3 regions of the Burkholderia mayonis genome follow, and region 2 is predicted to be linked to each of the others. Evidence: predicted binding sites of a transcription regulator. Region 2 holds the regulator's gene; each other region holds the start of a gene.
What was found. The regulator FliA, encoded in region 2, starts transcription of late flagellar genes. The targets are predictions, from matches to a motif close to CTAAAGTTTNNNNNNNNNNNGCCGNTA.

Region 1 (4,740 bases), 920 kb from region 2:
CGCCCGATGCGACGAGCATCTTCGCCGAGCCGCCGCTGTCCGCGAGTCCGGTGAGCTTGAGCAGATTATGCAGTTCGACGAATTCGCCGGTCAGCGTGAAATCCAGATTGGGCATGGCAATGAAAACGGGAAAAGAGAGCGCGCCGCTCGACGGCGGCATCGCATCATAAGCGAAGCGCGGCGCCCGCGGTGTAAGGTCGGCGTCAAATGTTTTCGGGGTTTCGCGCGTGCGAAGCCGTCGCATGTAAGCGAGTGTGTCGAACTCGTCAGCAATTGAAACGGTGGGTAACAGTTGTCGAGAACGGCGAACCGCGAACGAAATCGGCCGGTCTGTACACGGACTCGCTGCATGTTGCGGCGGGCCCATAGCGGCGACCTTCGAAGGTGAGCCGTTCCAACGACTTTGTTGAGGAGAATTGCGATGTCCAAGATTCGTGCAATGCTGATCGGTGCCGCGGTGGCGGCGATGGCGACGACCGCTTTCGCGCAGACGGCCGGCGTGGAGACGCAAGGTTCGGTCGGCGGCTCGGCCGGCGTGCTCGGCCAGCAGGCAGGCGCAAGCGCACAGCTGAACGCGGGCGGCAACGTGGCTGCATCGCCGGAAGCGGCGGCGAACGCCGCCAAGCATTCGGCGAAGAAGCACGTGAAGCACGCGAAAGCCAAGGCCAAGGCGAAGGCTGACGAAGCGGCCGAAGTCGGCGCAGACGCGAAGACGAAGGCGAGCGGCATGGTCGACGATGCGACGGGCACGGCGGGCAATGTCGTCAATGGCACGACGAGCGCAGCGGGCAATGTCGTGAACGGCGCGACGAGCGCGGCCGGCAATGCGGTCGGCGGCGTTACGGGTGCGGCGGGCGGTCTCGCCAAGGGCGTCGCGGGCGGTGCGAACGGCTCGCTGTCCGTCAACGGCGGCGTGAAGGCCGGCGCGAGCCAGTAAGCAAGCGCCGTCGGCTGGCGTGCGGGCGGTTCGCCCCGGAAGGCCCGCCTGACCGCCAAGCATTGACCGATGGACGACGGCCCGGACCGCATGATGCGGTCCGGGCCGTTTCCTTTGTCCGGTTCGTTTTCGTTGCGCGCACGCGAATCTGCGCGACTCGGCGAGCGCGCCGCGCGCTATGGGCGGCGCCGGCCCGGTGGCTGCGACGCACTCTGTGCGCCGCGCGCGGGCGCCGCGACCATGAACACGCTGCGCAGCCATGCGGCGATCCGCGTGAAAACGTCGTACGGCTCCTCGACGAAGATCTCGGGCTTCAGCAGCCGCAGGTATTCCATGATCTGCTGCGCTTCCTGCTTCTGGAACGAGCCGTGCGCGATGCCGAGCCTGAGCAGTCCGCGCAGTTCGCCGAGCTTTTCGCGCGCGACGCTGCCGACGCTCATCTCGCACGCGAGCTTCGCTTCGTACACGCGTTGCCGCAGCGATTCGGCGAGCCGCCACGCGGGCGTCTGCATCCGCTCCTCGAGCGTCTGAATGTCGGTGACGGCCGCCTTGATCTGTGCGGCGAGCGGATCGACGAGCGCCGCGTCGCCCTGCGCGCCGGACACGACGGCGGCCGCCCAGTCGCGGCATGCTTTCGCGAGCTCGTCAGGTGTCCATTCGGAACGCGACGCGACGCCGAAGCCGAATTCGCCCGCCTGCCGGATCAGGATCGCGAGGACGTCCGGAAATTCCTTGTCGAGGGTGCGCTTCGCCCACGCATATTGACCGCCTTGCAGCAGCCGCTGCACCGCGTGCTCGGTAAGCGGCACCATGCTGTCGAGCAGCTTCGCGCGCAGGAAATCCTCGAACGAAGGCGTGACGAATTGCGGATCGAGCTTGAGCGACACGCGCACGAACGCGTCGAAGTCTTTGCGCAAGGAAGCGACGGTGTCGTCTTTCAGGGTGAGAGTGATCTGGCCCATGTCTATCTCGATGCTCGATGCCGGTCGGTTTGACCGGCGCTTTCGCCCGCGCACCGCCGACGTGGGCAGGCCGCGTGTCGGCGCTGCGGATCGGCCGGCGGGCGGGCCGTCGGTCGTCGCGCCGCATCGGTGGACCGGATCGCGTCGCCGGGCGCAGGGCTTCATCCTCTTAACGGCTGCCCGCGCGAGAACTTGAGGCCTGTGTGCGCGATGTCGCGCCCGGCGATGGAGAGGGGCTCAGCCGGGCAGCCAGCCGTGCGGCAGCACGATTTCCTGCCAGAAGAAGAACACCGCGAGACCGGCAGCGATCGTGACGAGCGGCCGGCGCGTCGCGGCGGACACGAGCGCCGCGCCGACGCCGCCGACGAGTTGGGGATTGCGCCAGGTCAGCTCCGCGTCGCCGCCGTGCGGCGCGATCGTCATCGGCACGACGATCGCGGTCAGCACCGTCACCGGCACGAAGCGCAGCGCGGCGAGCAAAAGCGGCGGGAAGACGAGGCGGTCGCCGAACAGGAACAGCGTCGTGCGGATCGCGTACGTGAGCGCCGCCATGCCGACGATCAGCAGCGCGTAGCTCATGCGGCCTCCGCGCGCCGGCGAGCACGCTGGCCGTTCAGCCAGGTCAGCGCGACGCCGATCGCGACACCCGCCGCGACGGCCGCGAGCAGCCCGAGTTTGTAAGGCCACGCGCGGCAGAAGAACGCGACGGCGCCGGCCGTCGCGGCGGCGGCGAGGTAGCGTAGCGCGGCAAGTTGCGGCACGACGATCGCGATGAACGTCGCCGCCATCGCGAAGTCGAGACCGAGCGACTGCAGGCGCGGGAACGCGGCGCCGAACAGCAGGCCCGCGATCGTCCAGATCTGCCAGTTCACGTACATCGCGACGCCCGAACCGAAGAAGTGATACGGCCCCGTCGCGCCGGGCTCGGCATGGCGGTAATGCGCGTACGCGACGGCGAACACCTCGTCCGTCATCAGCGCGCCGAGCGCCGCCCGCCAGCGCAGCGGCAGGTGCGCGACGTATGGCGCGAGCGTCGCGCTATAGAGCAGATGACGCAGGTTGACGACGAACGTCGTCGCGAGCACGACGGCGTAGCTCGCGCCGCCCGCGATCAGGCCGAGCGCGATGAACTGCGCGGAGCCGGCGAACAGCGCGAGCGACATCAGCTCGCCGTGCCACTGCGCGAGCGGGCCGGTCGTGACGAGCGTGCCGAAGATCACGCCGAAGGGGGCGGCGCCCATCATCATCGGGATAGTGTCGCGCACGCCGGCGGCGAATTCGCCGAGCCGGCCAGGCGGGGAATGGGTGGGGCGGGACTGGGACAAGACGGCTACCTCCTATACGGGGGAGGATAGTCGGGCCGGCCGCGCGCCCGCTTGTACGTTCTTGCTTCGCCGCTGCGTGCCTGCCGTTACCGCGCGATGGCGCTACGACGGCTGCCAGCGGCCGGGCGGCACGCCGAACATCCGTTTGAAATGGCGGGTGAAGTGGCTTTGATCGGTGAAGCCGCACGCGGCGGCGACGTCGGCGACGCTCGCGCCGGCGCGCAGCGGCGCGAGCGAGCGCTGCAGGCGTAACTGGTTGCGCCACGCGTGCGGCGGCATGCCGGTCGCGCGCGAGAACAGGCGCGCTGCATGAAACGGCGACAGTCCGGCCGCTCGTGCGACGTCCGACAGCGTCACGGTTTCGGACAGATCGGCGGCGAGCCGCTCGCGCATCGCATCGACGCACCGATGGTCGGCCGCCACGTCGCGCGGCGTGCTGCGATTGCCCGCATGGCGGGCGATCAGCGTCGAGTAGGCGTCGAGCATCGCGGTTTCGGCCGACAGCGGATCGCCGTCCGGCGAGATCGCGCCCCACGGCGGACCGCCCGCGACGTGCGAAGCCGAAGCGCCGCCGCCGGCCGGCGCAAGGTCTGCTCCAAGCCACGCGCGATTCGCACGATCGGCCGCCGCGTGCGGCGCCGTCGTGCCGCTTGCCTCCATCAGCCGGTGCGCGACGACGAGCCGCGCGGCAAGATCCGCGTCGTGGATGACGTCGAGCCTGAACCAAGGCGCGGACTGCGGCTTGCCGGCGATTTCGTCGGCGAGCGCGCGGATGAAGTCGACGGGCACGTAGCTCACGCGATAGCGCCAACCGTCTTCGGCTGCGCGCGAGCCGGTATGGATTTCGCCCGGATTGATGACGGGGATCGAGCCCGTGTCGGCGACGTAGGCGCCGCCGCGGCACGTGTAGCGCTCGGCGCCCGCCTCGATGACAGGAATCGTGTAGGCGTCGTGCCAGTGCGGCGCGAACGCGTGGTCGCGATAGGTCGCCGTGACGAAATCCGCATCCGCCAGCAGCGGCGTGCGCCAGTAGCGGACATGCTCGCGCGGGTATTCGGGGCGCATGACGGCGGCGGACGGTCGGCCGAAGCGGGCGCGCCCGTTATCTGACCGGAATCGGCGTGTCGGCCGGCACGGGCACTGCGGTCACGCTGTTCTTCGGGCTGCCCGTCGCGATCCGGTCGCTGTAGGTCAGATAGACGAGCGTGTTGCGCTTCTTATCGACGACGCGCACGACGTGCAGCGTCTTGAAGACGAACGACATCCGCTCGCTGAACACGTCGGTTTGCTGCCTGAGCGGCTCGGTGAAGCGGATCGGGCCGACCTGCCGGCACGCGATCGACGCCTCGGTCGGATCTTCGGCGAGGCCGAGGGTGCCCTTGATGCCGCCCGTGCGGGCGCGCGACACGTAGCAGGTGACGCCGTTGACGAGCGGGTCGTCGTACGCCTCGACGACGACGCGGTCGGAACCCGTCAGGCGGAAATTGGTGTTGACGCTCGCGATTTCCTCGCCGCG
Region 2 (4,740 bases):
AGCGTCGATGCGGCAGCCGACGACGATGCGCCGGCCGCCGTCGCGCAGCCGGCCTCTGCGCCGTCCGAGCCTGCACCGTGGCTCGTCGAGCATGCGAAGCGGCTGACGAAGCAGCACGAGGAACTCGTCGCGCGTCCGCGCGCGGCGACGGCTGCCCCGCATGCGCCGCGCGAGCGCGCGGCCGCCGACGAGCCGCCCGAATGGGCGCGCGACATCGTGCGCAACACCGTGCGCCGGCTGCCGGCCGACGATGCGTCAACGTCGGGGGCCGCGGCGCTGCGCCTGCCTGAAGACACGGCGACCGTCGTCGCGGACGCGGTGAAGGCGCGCATCGAGCGCATCGTCAACGACACGGTGATGCAGGAGCTCGGCTCGCTGCGCGAGCTGATGGAAGAACAGTTCGCGGGCCTGATGTGGAACGAGCGCCAGCGCCGCAATCCGGTGCACGGCGCGCTGACCAAATATCTGTTCGCGGCGGGCTTCTCCGCGCAGCTCGTGCGGATGGTCGTCGACAACCTGCCGGAAGGCGGAGGCTACGACACGCTCGACGCGGCGGCCGACTGGGCGCACACGGTGCTCGCGGCAAACCTGCCCGTGCTCGACAGCGAGGACGCGCTGATGGAGCGCGGCGGCGTGTTCGCGCTGATGGGGCCGACGGGCGTCGGCAAGACAACGACGACCGCGAAGCTCGCGGCGCGCTGCGTGATGCGCTTCGGCGCGAGCAAGGTCGCGCTCTTGACGACGGACAGCTACCGGATCGGCGGCCACGAGCAACTGCGCATCTTCGGCAAGATTCTCGGCGTGCCGGTGCACGCGGTGAAGGATGGCGGCGATCTGCAGCTCGCGCTCGCCGAGCTGCGCAACAAGCACATGGTGCTGATCGACACGATCGGCATGAGCCAGCGCGACCGCACGGTGTCCGACCAGATCGCGATGCTGCACGGCGCGGACACGCCGGTGCAGCGCCTGCTGCTGCTGAACGCGACGAGCCACGGCGACACGCTGAACGAAGTCGTGCAGGCGTACCGCAGCGCGGCCGGCCAGCCTAAAGCGGCCCTGCCCGATCTCGCGGGCTGCATCCTGACGAAGCTCGACGAGGCGAGCAACCTGGGCGGCGTGCTCGACACGGTGATCCGCTACAAGCTGCCGGTGCACTACGTGTCGACCGGCCAGAAAGTACCCGAGAACCTGTACGTCGCGACGAAGAAATTCCTGCTGAAGAGCGCGTTCTGCGCGCCGCGCGAGGATTCGCCGTTCGTGCCGCACGACGACGATCTTCCGGCGATGCTGTCCGCGTTGAGCGTGCGCGCAGGCAACGAACTGCACGAGGTCCGCTTTGGATAAACGCATCACCGACCAGGCCGAAGGATTGCGGCGCCTGCTCGCCGGACGCGCGTCGCGCGTCGTCGCGGTGACGGGCGGACCGTCGGGCGTCGGCTGCACGTCGACGGTCGCGAATCTCGCCGCGGCGCTGACCGCGCTCGGCAAGGACGTGCTCGTCGTCGACGAGCGCGCGAACGTCCGCTCGATCTCGGCGACGCTGTGCGGCTCGTGGTTGCGCGGCGGCGAGCCGGTGCGGCACGAGCTCGGATTCGCGATATGCGAGGCGTCGCGGCTCGCGCGCGGCGGCTACAGCGAGACGCAGCTCGCGACGCTCGGCGACGGCGCGGCGGACATCGTGCTGATCGACGCGCAGCTCGACGCGAACGGCGCGCTGTCGGCGCTCGCGCGCGACGCGCACGACGTGCTCGTCGTCACGCGCGTGTCGGCGTCGGCGATCACCGAGGCGTACGCGTGCATGAAGCGGCTGCATTACGCGCATGCGCTCGCGCAGTTCCGCGTGCTGACGAATCACGTGCAGAGCGCCGCCGACGCGAAGGCCGCGTACGAGAACCTCGCGGGCGTCGCGAGCCGCTATCTGCGGGTGTCGCTGTCGGACGCCGGATGCGTCGCCGCCGATACGCTGATCGAGCGCGCGCGCGGGCTCGCGCACACGGTGGTGGACGCGTTTCCGTCGGCGGCGGCGGCGCGCGATTACCGGCAGATCGCTGCCGATCTGCTGTATTGGCCGATGCGCCCGGGTCCGGGCGTCGGCCGGGTCCGGACGGGAAGTTCGGCGTTTGAACGGGGTGCGGCTCATGCCGCCTGAACGCCACGACGAAGAGAGGGCACGATGTATAACGCTCAAGGCAAGATTTCCCAGGACGAAGTGCTGACGCAATACGCGCCGCTCGTGCGTCGTCTCGGCCTGCAGCTCGTCGCGAAGATGCCGGCGAGCGTGGACCTCGACGATCTGATCCAGGCCGGCATGATCGGCCTGCTCGACGCGGCGAGCCGTTACAAGGAAGATCAGGGCGCGCAGTTCGAGACCTACGCGACGCAGCGGATCCGCGGCGCGATGCTCGACGAGCTGCGCAGCAACGACTGGCTGCCGCGCAGCCTGCGCAAGACATCGCGCGAAGTCGAGCACGCGGTTCACCAGGTCGAGCAGCGGCTCGGCCGCTCGGCGAACGAAACGGAGGTCGCCGCGCATCTGCAGATGCCGCTCGGCGAATACCAGTCGATGCTGCAGGATCTGCACGGCAGCCAGCTTGTCTATTACGAGGATTTCGACCGCTCGGCCGACGACGAGCCGTTCCTCGACCGCTACCGCGCCGACCACGCCGATCCGCTGTCCGCGCTGCTCGACGGTCATCTGCGCAGCGCGCTCGTCGATGCGATCGAGCACCTGCCCGAGCGCGAGAAGCTGCTGATGTCGCTGTACTACGAGCGCGGCCTGAACCTGCGCGAGATCGGCGCGGTGCTCGAAGTGAGCGAGTCGCGCGTATGCCAGCTGCACAGCCAGGCGGTCGCGCGGCTACGCGCGAAGCTGCGCGAGCAGACGTGGGTCGGCACGGAGAGCTGAGCCGTCCGTGCGACGATCGGGCGCGAAACGGGAAAGCGCGCCGACGAAGCCGGACGAAATGCCGCGCGCGAGCGGCCGGCCCGCCCGATAGGAAAATTTCGTCTCGATTTGCTACAATCCCACCTCGTTTCCGAGGAGCGTTGCGACGGGCCCCGCCCGCCAGGCTCGGAAATGGTCAACCGAGCGGTGTGTCGGCGCAGTATCGTCGCGTAGCGGCGATCGTTCCTGCCGATGCCGGCCGCTTACTTGAACGGCGCTCACGTCACAATTTTCTAGAACTTTTTTAGAAAGGAGGGCGTGATGAACGCCGCTGTCATCGATTCCAATTCCTCGCAAGATTACGTCGTCGCCGATATCGCGCTTGCCGGCTGGGGCCGCAAGGAGCTGAACATCGCCGAGACCGAGATGCCCGGCCTCGTGCAGATCCGCGACGAATACAAGGCGCAGCAGCCGCTCAAGGGCGCGCGCATCGCGGGTTCGCTGCACATGACGATCCAGACGGGCGTGCTGATCGAGACGCTGAAGGCGCTCGGCGCCGACGTCCGCTGGGCGTCGTGCAACATCTTCTCGACGCAGGATCACGCGGCGGCCGCGATCGTCGAAGCCGGCACGCCCGTCTTCGCGTTCAAGGGCGAGTCGCTCGACGAATACTGGGAGTTCTCGCACCGCATCTTCGAATGGCCGAACGGCGAGTTCGCGAACATGATCCTCGACGACGGCGGCGATGCGACGCTGCTCCTCATCCTCGGCGCGAAGGCCGAGCAGGACCGCTCGGCGATCGCCAAGCCGACCAACGAGGAAGAAGTCGCGCTCTTCAAGTCGATCGCGCGCCACCTCGACATCGACGCGAACTGGTACTCGAAGCGCCTCGCGCACATCAAGGGCGTCACCGAAGAGACGACGACGGGCGTGCACCGCCTGTATCAGATGGAAAAGGACGGCCGCCTGCCGTTCCCGGCGTTCAACGTGAACGATTCGGTGACGAAGTCGAAGTTCGACAACCTGTACGGCTGCCGCGAGTCGCTCGTCGACGGCATCAAGCGCGCGACCGACGTGATGATCGCGGGCAAGGTTGCGGTGGTCGCGGGCTACGGCGACGTGGGCAAGGGCTGCGCGCAATCGCTGCGCGGCCTTGGAGCTACCGTGTGGATCACGGAAATCGATCCGATCTGCGCACTGCAGGCGGCGATGGAAGGCTACCGCGTCGTGACGATGGAATACGCGGCCGACAAGGCAGACATCTTCGTGACGGCGACCGGCAATTTCCACGTGATCGGCCACGATCACATGAAGGCGATGCGCCACAACGCGATCGTCTGCAACATCGGCCACTTCGATTCGGAAATCGACGTCGCGTCGACCCGCCAGTACCAGTGGGAAAACATCAAGCCGCAGGTCGACCACATCATCTTCCCGGACGGCAAGCGCGTGATCCTGCTGGCGGAAGGCCGCCTCGTGAACCTCGGCTGCGCGACCGGCCACCCGTCGTTCGTGATGTCGAACTCGTTCGCGAACCAGACGCTCGCGCAGATCGAGCTGTTCGTGCGCGGCGAGCAGTACGAGAACAAGGTGTACGTGCTGCCGAAGCATCTCGACGAGAAGGTCGCGCGCCTGCACCTCGCGCGCATCGGCGCGCAGCTCTCCGAGCTGTCCGACGATCAGGCGTCGTACATCGGCGTGCCGAAGGCGGGCCCGTTCAAGCCGGATCACTATCGTTACTGATATCTTGATCCGTACCCGGCGCGCGGGCGCCGGGCGGCCGCTCGCCTGACGTCCGCCGCGCGCGGCGCGTCGGCGGGCGAAGTGCGCCGCCCGACGCGTCGTGCGTTCTCATC
Region 3 (4,740 bases), 460 kb from region 2:
AACGGCAAGCCGCACCGCGTCGTCGCGCAGTTCCGCGCGTACGACTCGTACGAGCACGCGATGACCGACTACGCGAACCTGCTGAAGAACAACCCGCGCTACGCGGGCGTGCTGAATGCGGGGCACAGCGCGGAAGGCTTCGCGCACGGGATGCAGAAGGCCGGCTACGCGACCGATCCGCATTATGCGAAGAAGCTGATTACGATCATGCAGCAGATCGGCTGACGCGAACCGAGCAATCGTTCGGTGCATTCGGTACATTTCGGACCGCGCCAGGCTTTGGCCTCGCGCGGTTTTAACGTTTGCTAAAAAAATAAACTCCGGTTTCGATCTAAACTTTGCGCTGCTGTTGCCGCTAAACGTGAGAGACCAACGATCGGGCGGATCGCGCCCCGGTCATAACGCGCCCCCAACCCGCCGGGCGCATCGAGATAAATACCGGCAAGCCATGAATACCGAACAGTCGACGAGTCAGGCCGCGAGCGCCGCCGCGCATTCCGGCCATGATTACGGCCGCCGCAATCCGCTCGAGATCGGCGTCCAGCTGCGCAATCTCGTCAATCGTGGGGATTTCCTGACCGTCCAGTATCAGGGCGGCCAGCTCGTCACCCGTATCCTCGACGTCGACGTCGGCGCGCGAACCTTCGTGTTCGACTGGGGCGCGCTCGCCGATCAGAACGCGGGCATTCTCGCCGCGCCGCACTGCGTGTTCCATGCGTCGCCGGACGGCGTGCGCGTCGAATTCTCGACCGCGACCCCGCGCGAAACCCGCTACGAAAACCTCCCCGCATTCGAAGCCGACTTCCCCGACGTGCTGTACTGCGTGCAGCGCCGCGAATATTTCCGCGTCGACGCGCCGATCCTCGATCCGTACGTGTGCTGCGGCAGGCTGCCGGACGGCGAGAGCTTCCGGTTCGAAGTGCACAACCTGTCGCTCGGCGGCCTCGGGCTGCGCACGGTCGACGAGCGCGTGTCCGCGCTCGAGCCGGGCATGACGCTGCCCGACGTCGAGCTGAACCTGAACGGCCACGGGATGCTGTCGCTCGATCTGCAGCTCGTGTCGCACCGCTCGACCGACGCGCCGAACGGCGCGCGCCGCTACCAGCTCGGCTTTCGCTTCGTATCGCTGCCGGGCAACGCCGAGAACACGCTGCAGCGCCTCATCACGCAGCTCGAGATGAAGCGCCGGCAGCTCGCGCGGGCCTGATTCGCGGCGGGCGAAGCAGCCCGCGACGCCTGCGGCCGCGCTCGCGCGCCGACCGCAGGACGCCGCGCGCATTTTTGCGCATGCGGTCCCTCAATTTTTCTCACGCGCGGCCGTTATACCGGGAGTCCACGCAACCCGGCGGCCGCGGCGCGGCCGGCTCATAGGATCGCGCATGTCCAATACCCTCATGAACCTCGGGATCAGCGGCCTGAACGCCGCGCTCTGGGGGATCACCACGACCGGCCAGAACATCAGCAACTCGGCGACGCCCGGCTATTCCGTCGAGCGTCCCGTCTTCGCGGAAGCGAGCGGCCAGTACACGAGCAGCGGCTACCTGCCGCAAGGCGTGACGACCGTCACCGTCGAGCGCCAGTACAACCAGTATCTGTCGAACCAGCTCAACGCCGCGCAGACGCAGGGCAGCTCGCTGTCGACCTACTATTCGCTCGTCGCGCAGCTGAACAACTACGTCGGCAGCCCGACGGCCGGCATCTCGACCGCGATCACGAACTACTTCACCGGCCTGCAGACGGTCGCGAACAACGCGGCGGATCCGTCCACGCGGCAGACCGCGATCAGCAACGCGCAGACGCTTGCGAGCCAGCTCGTGGCCGCGAGCCAGCAGTACTCGCAGCTGCGCCAGACCGTGAACTCGCAGCTCACCGACACCGTCACGAAGATCAACGGCTACACCACGCAGATCGCGCAGCTCAACGAGCAGATCGCGTCGGCGAGCTCGCAGGGCCAGCCGCCGAACCAACTGCTCGACCAGCGCGATCTCGCGGTGTCGAACCTGTCGCAGCTCGCGGGTGTGCAGGTCGTGCAGAGCAACGGCAGCTACAGCGTGTTCCTGTCGGGCGGCCAGCCGCTCGTCGTCGGGAACGCGAGCTATCAGCTCGCCGCCGTCGCGTCGCCGTCCGATCCGAGCGAGCTCACGATCGTGTCGAAGGGCATGGCGGGCGCGAACCCGCCGGGCGAGACCCAGCCCCTGCCCGACGTGTCGCTGACGGGCGGCACGCTGGGCGGCCTGCTCGCGTTCCGCCGCCAGACGCTCGATCCCGCGCAGGCGCAGCTCGGCGCGCTCGCCGTCAGCTTCGCCGCGCAGGTCAACGCGCAGAACGCGCTCGGCATCGATCTGTCCGGCAATCCGGGCGGCAATCTCTTCACGGTCGGCAGCCCGGTCGTCTATGCGAACCAGGGCAATACCGGTAGCGCGACGCTGTCCGCGTCGATCGCGGACGGCACGCAGCCGCCGTCTAGCGACTACTCGCTGTCGTTCGACGGCGCGAAATACACGCTGACCGATCGTGCGACGGGCAGCGTCGTCGGCACGGCGACGCCGACATCCACGCCGCCGACGATGACGATCGGCGGCTTGAATCTGTCGCTGACGAGCACGCCCGCCGCAGGCGACGCGTTCACCGTGCTGCCGACGCGCGGCGCGCTCGACGGCTTCGCGCTCGCGACCTCGAACGGCTCGGCGATCGCGGCGGCGTCGCCGGTGCTCGCGGCGAGCGCGCCGACGAACAGCGGCACGGGCGCGATCACGCAGGGATCGGTGAGCACGGGCTATCAACTGCCGTCCGGCACGACGACGCTCACGTACAACGCATCGTCGAAGACGCTGTCGGGTTTCCCGGTCGGCACGACGGTGACGGTCGCGGGCCCCCCGTCGGTGTCGTACGACATCACGACCGCGACGCCGTCCGTGCCGTACGACCCGTCGCAGGGCGCGTCGATGACGATTTCGAGCACGACGCAGCCGCCGTCGTCGTCGACCGTGATCAACGGCGTGAGCGTGTCGCTGTCGGGCACGCCTGCGGACGGCGACCAGTTCACGATCGGCGCGAACAAGGGCACGAATGACGGCCGCAACGCGCTCGCGCTGTCGCAGCTCGTCAACTCGAAGACGATGAACAACGGCACGACGACGCTGACGGGCGCGTACGCGGGCTACGTGAACGCGATCGGCAACGCGGCGAGCCAGTTGAAGGCGTCGAGCACCGCGCAGACGGCGCTCGTCGGCCAGATCACGGCGCAGCAGCAGTCGGTGTCGGGCGTGAACCAGAACGAGGAAGCGGCGAATCTGATGCAGTATCAGCAGCTCTATCAGGCGAACGCGAAGGTGATCCAGACGGCGGATTCGCTGTTCCAGACCGTGCTCGGTCTGTTCAACTGAACGAGGTAGACGGCGATGCGCATTTCCAGCTCTCAGCTCTACAGCCTGAACGTCGACATGATGAACGACCAGCAGGCGCAGATCGCTCAGCTCTACCAGCAGGTGTCGAGCGGCGTCAGCCTGACGACGCCCGCCGACAATCCGCTCGCGGCCGCGCAGGCGGTCCAGCTGTCGGCGACGTCGGCGACGCTCGCGCAGTACACGTCGAATCAGTTCGTCGTCCAGACCGCGCTGCAGACCGAGAGCGCGACGCTCACGAGCGTAAGCGACGCGCTCAACGCCGCGCATCAGGCGATCTTGCACGTGGGCGACGGCGGGTTGTCGGACAGTGACCGCGCGGCGCTCGCCGAGCAGATCCAGGGCTCGCGCGACCACCTGCTCACACTCGCGAACACGGCGGACGGCGCCGGCAACTACCTGTTCTCGGGCTTCCAGCCGACGACGCAGCCGTTCTCGAACAAGCCGGGCGGCGGCGTCACGTACGCCGGCGACTATGGCGCGCGGACCGTGCAGATCGCCGACACGCGCACGATCTCGCAGGGCGACAACGGCGCGAGCGTGTTTACGTCGGTGCCGTTCCTCGGCAGCCTGCCGGTGCCCGCCGCGGGCGCGAGCAACACGGGCACGGGCACGATCGGCGCGGTCAGCATCACGAATCCGTCCGATCCGACCAACACGCACCAGTTCACGATCACGTTCGGCGGCACGGCGGCGGCGCCGACCTACACGGTGACCGACAACACGGTCGCGCCGCCGACGACGACCACTGCGCAGCCTTACTCGGCGGGCGTGGGGATCAATCTCGGCGGGCAGACGGTCGCGGTGTCGGGCACGCCGGCGGCGGGCGATACATTCACGGTGACGCCCGCGCCGCAGGCGGGCACCGACGTGTTCGCGACGCTCGACACGGTGATCGCCGCGCTGAAGACGCCCGTCGGCAACAGTGCGACCGCGTCGACCGCACTGACGAACACGATGGCCACCGCGTTGACGAAGCTGATGAACACGATGACGAACGTGCTGACCGTGCAGGCGTCGGTCGGCGGCCGCCTGCAGGAAGTGAAGGCGATGCAGTCGGTGACGACGACGAATTCGCTTCAGACGACGAACAGCCTGTCGAACCTGACCGACACGAACCTGCCGGCCGCGATCAGCCAGTTCCTGCAACTGCAGAATTCGCTGAGCGCCGCGCAGAAGGCGTTCGTGCAGATGCAGAATCTGTCGCTGTTCCAGTATCTGAATCCGTAAGCATCGCGGCTTGCGCTCGCGATTCGGCGGCGGCGTCCAGCCGATTCGCGTCCGCTCGGCGGCGGCTGCGCCGTCCGCGGCGAGCTTGATGCGGTGAAGCGGGCGG

Region 1: a site for FliA is predicted at 2,070-2,096, ahead of WS70_RS05825 (DUF4088 family protein). Genes of this name have one in related genera too.
Region 3: a site for FliA is predicted at 1,297-1,323, ahead of flgK (flagellar hook-associated protein FlgK). Genes of this name have one in related genera too.

The regions. Positions count from the first base shown of each region.
Region 1 is NZ_CP013386.1:1,162,510-1,167,249, forward strand. Features, by position in the region: gene WS70_RS05815 (RNA-binding S4 domain-containing protein) at 1-115, opposite strand, end outside; gene WS70_RS05820 (hypothetical protein) at 422-937, shown strand; gene WS70_RS05825 (DUF4088 family protein) at 1,114-1,899, opposite strand; gene WS70_RS05835 (AzlD domain-containing protein) at 2,137-2,478, opposite strand; gene WS70_RS05840 (AzlC family ABC transporter permease) at 2,475-3,143, opposite strand; gene WS70_RS05845 (AraC family transcriptional regulator) at 3,327-4,289, opposite strand; gene WS70_RS05850 (CreA family protein) at 4,327-4,740, opposite strand, start outside.
Region 2 is NZ_CP013386.1:244,830-249,569, forward strand. Features, by position in the region: gene flhF (flagellar biosynthesis protein FlhF) at 1-1,344, shown strand, start outside; gene WS70_RS01250 (MinD/ParA family ATP-binding protein) at 1,337-2,149, shown strand; gene WS70_RS01255 (RNA polymerase sigma factor FliA) at 2,174-2,905, shown strand; S-adenosyl-L-homocysteine riboswitch at 3,032-3,171, shown strand; gene ahcY (adenosylhomocysteinase) at 3,206-4,627, shown strand.
Region 3 is NZ_CP013386.1:3,621,926-3,626,665, reverse strand. Features, by position in the region: gene flgJ (flagellar assembly peptidoglycan hydrolase FlgJ) at 1-225, shown strand, start outside; gene WS70_RS17490 (flagellar brake protein) at 449-1,207, shown strand; gene flgK (flagellar hook-associated protein FlgK) at 1,380-3,386, shown strand; gene flgL (flagellar hook-associated protein FlgL) at 3,402-4,634, shown strand; gene WS70_RS17475 (hypothetical protein) at 4,728-4,740, shown strand, end outside.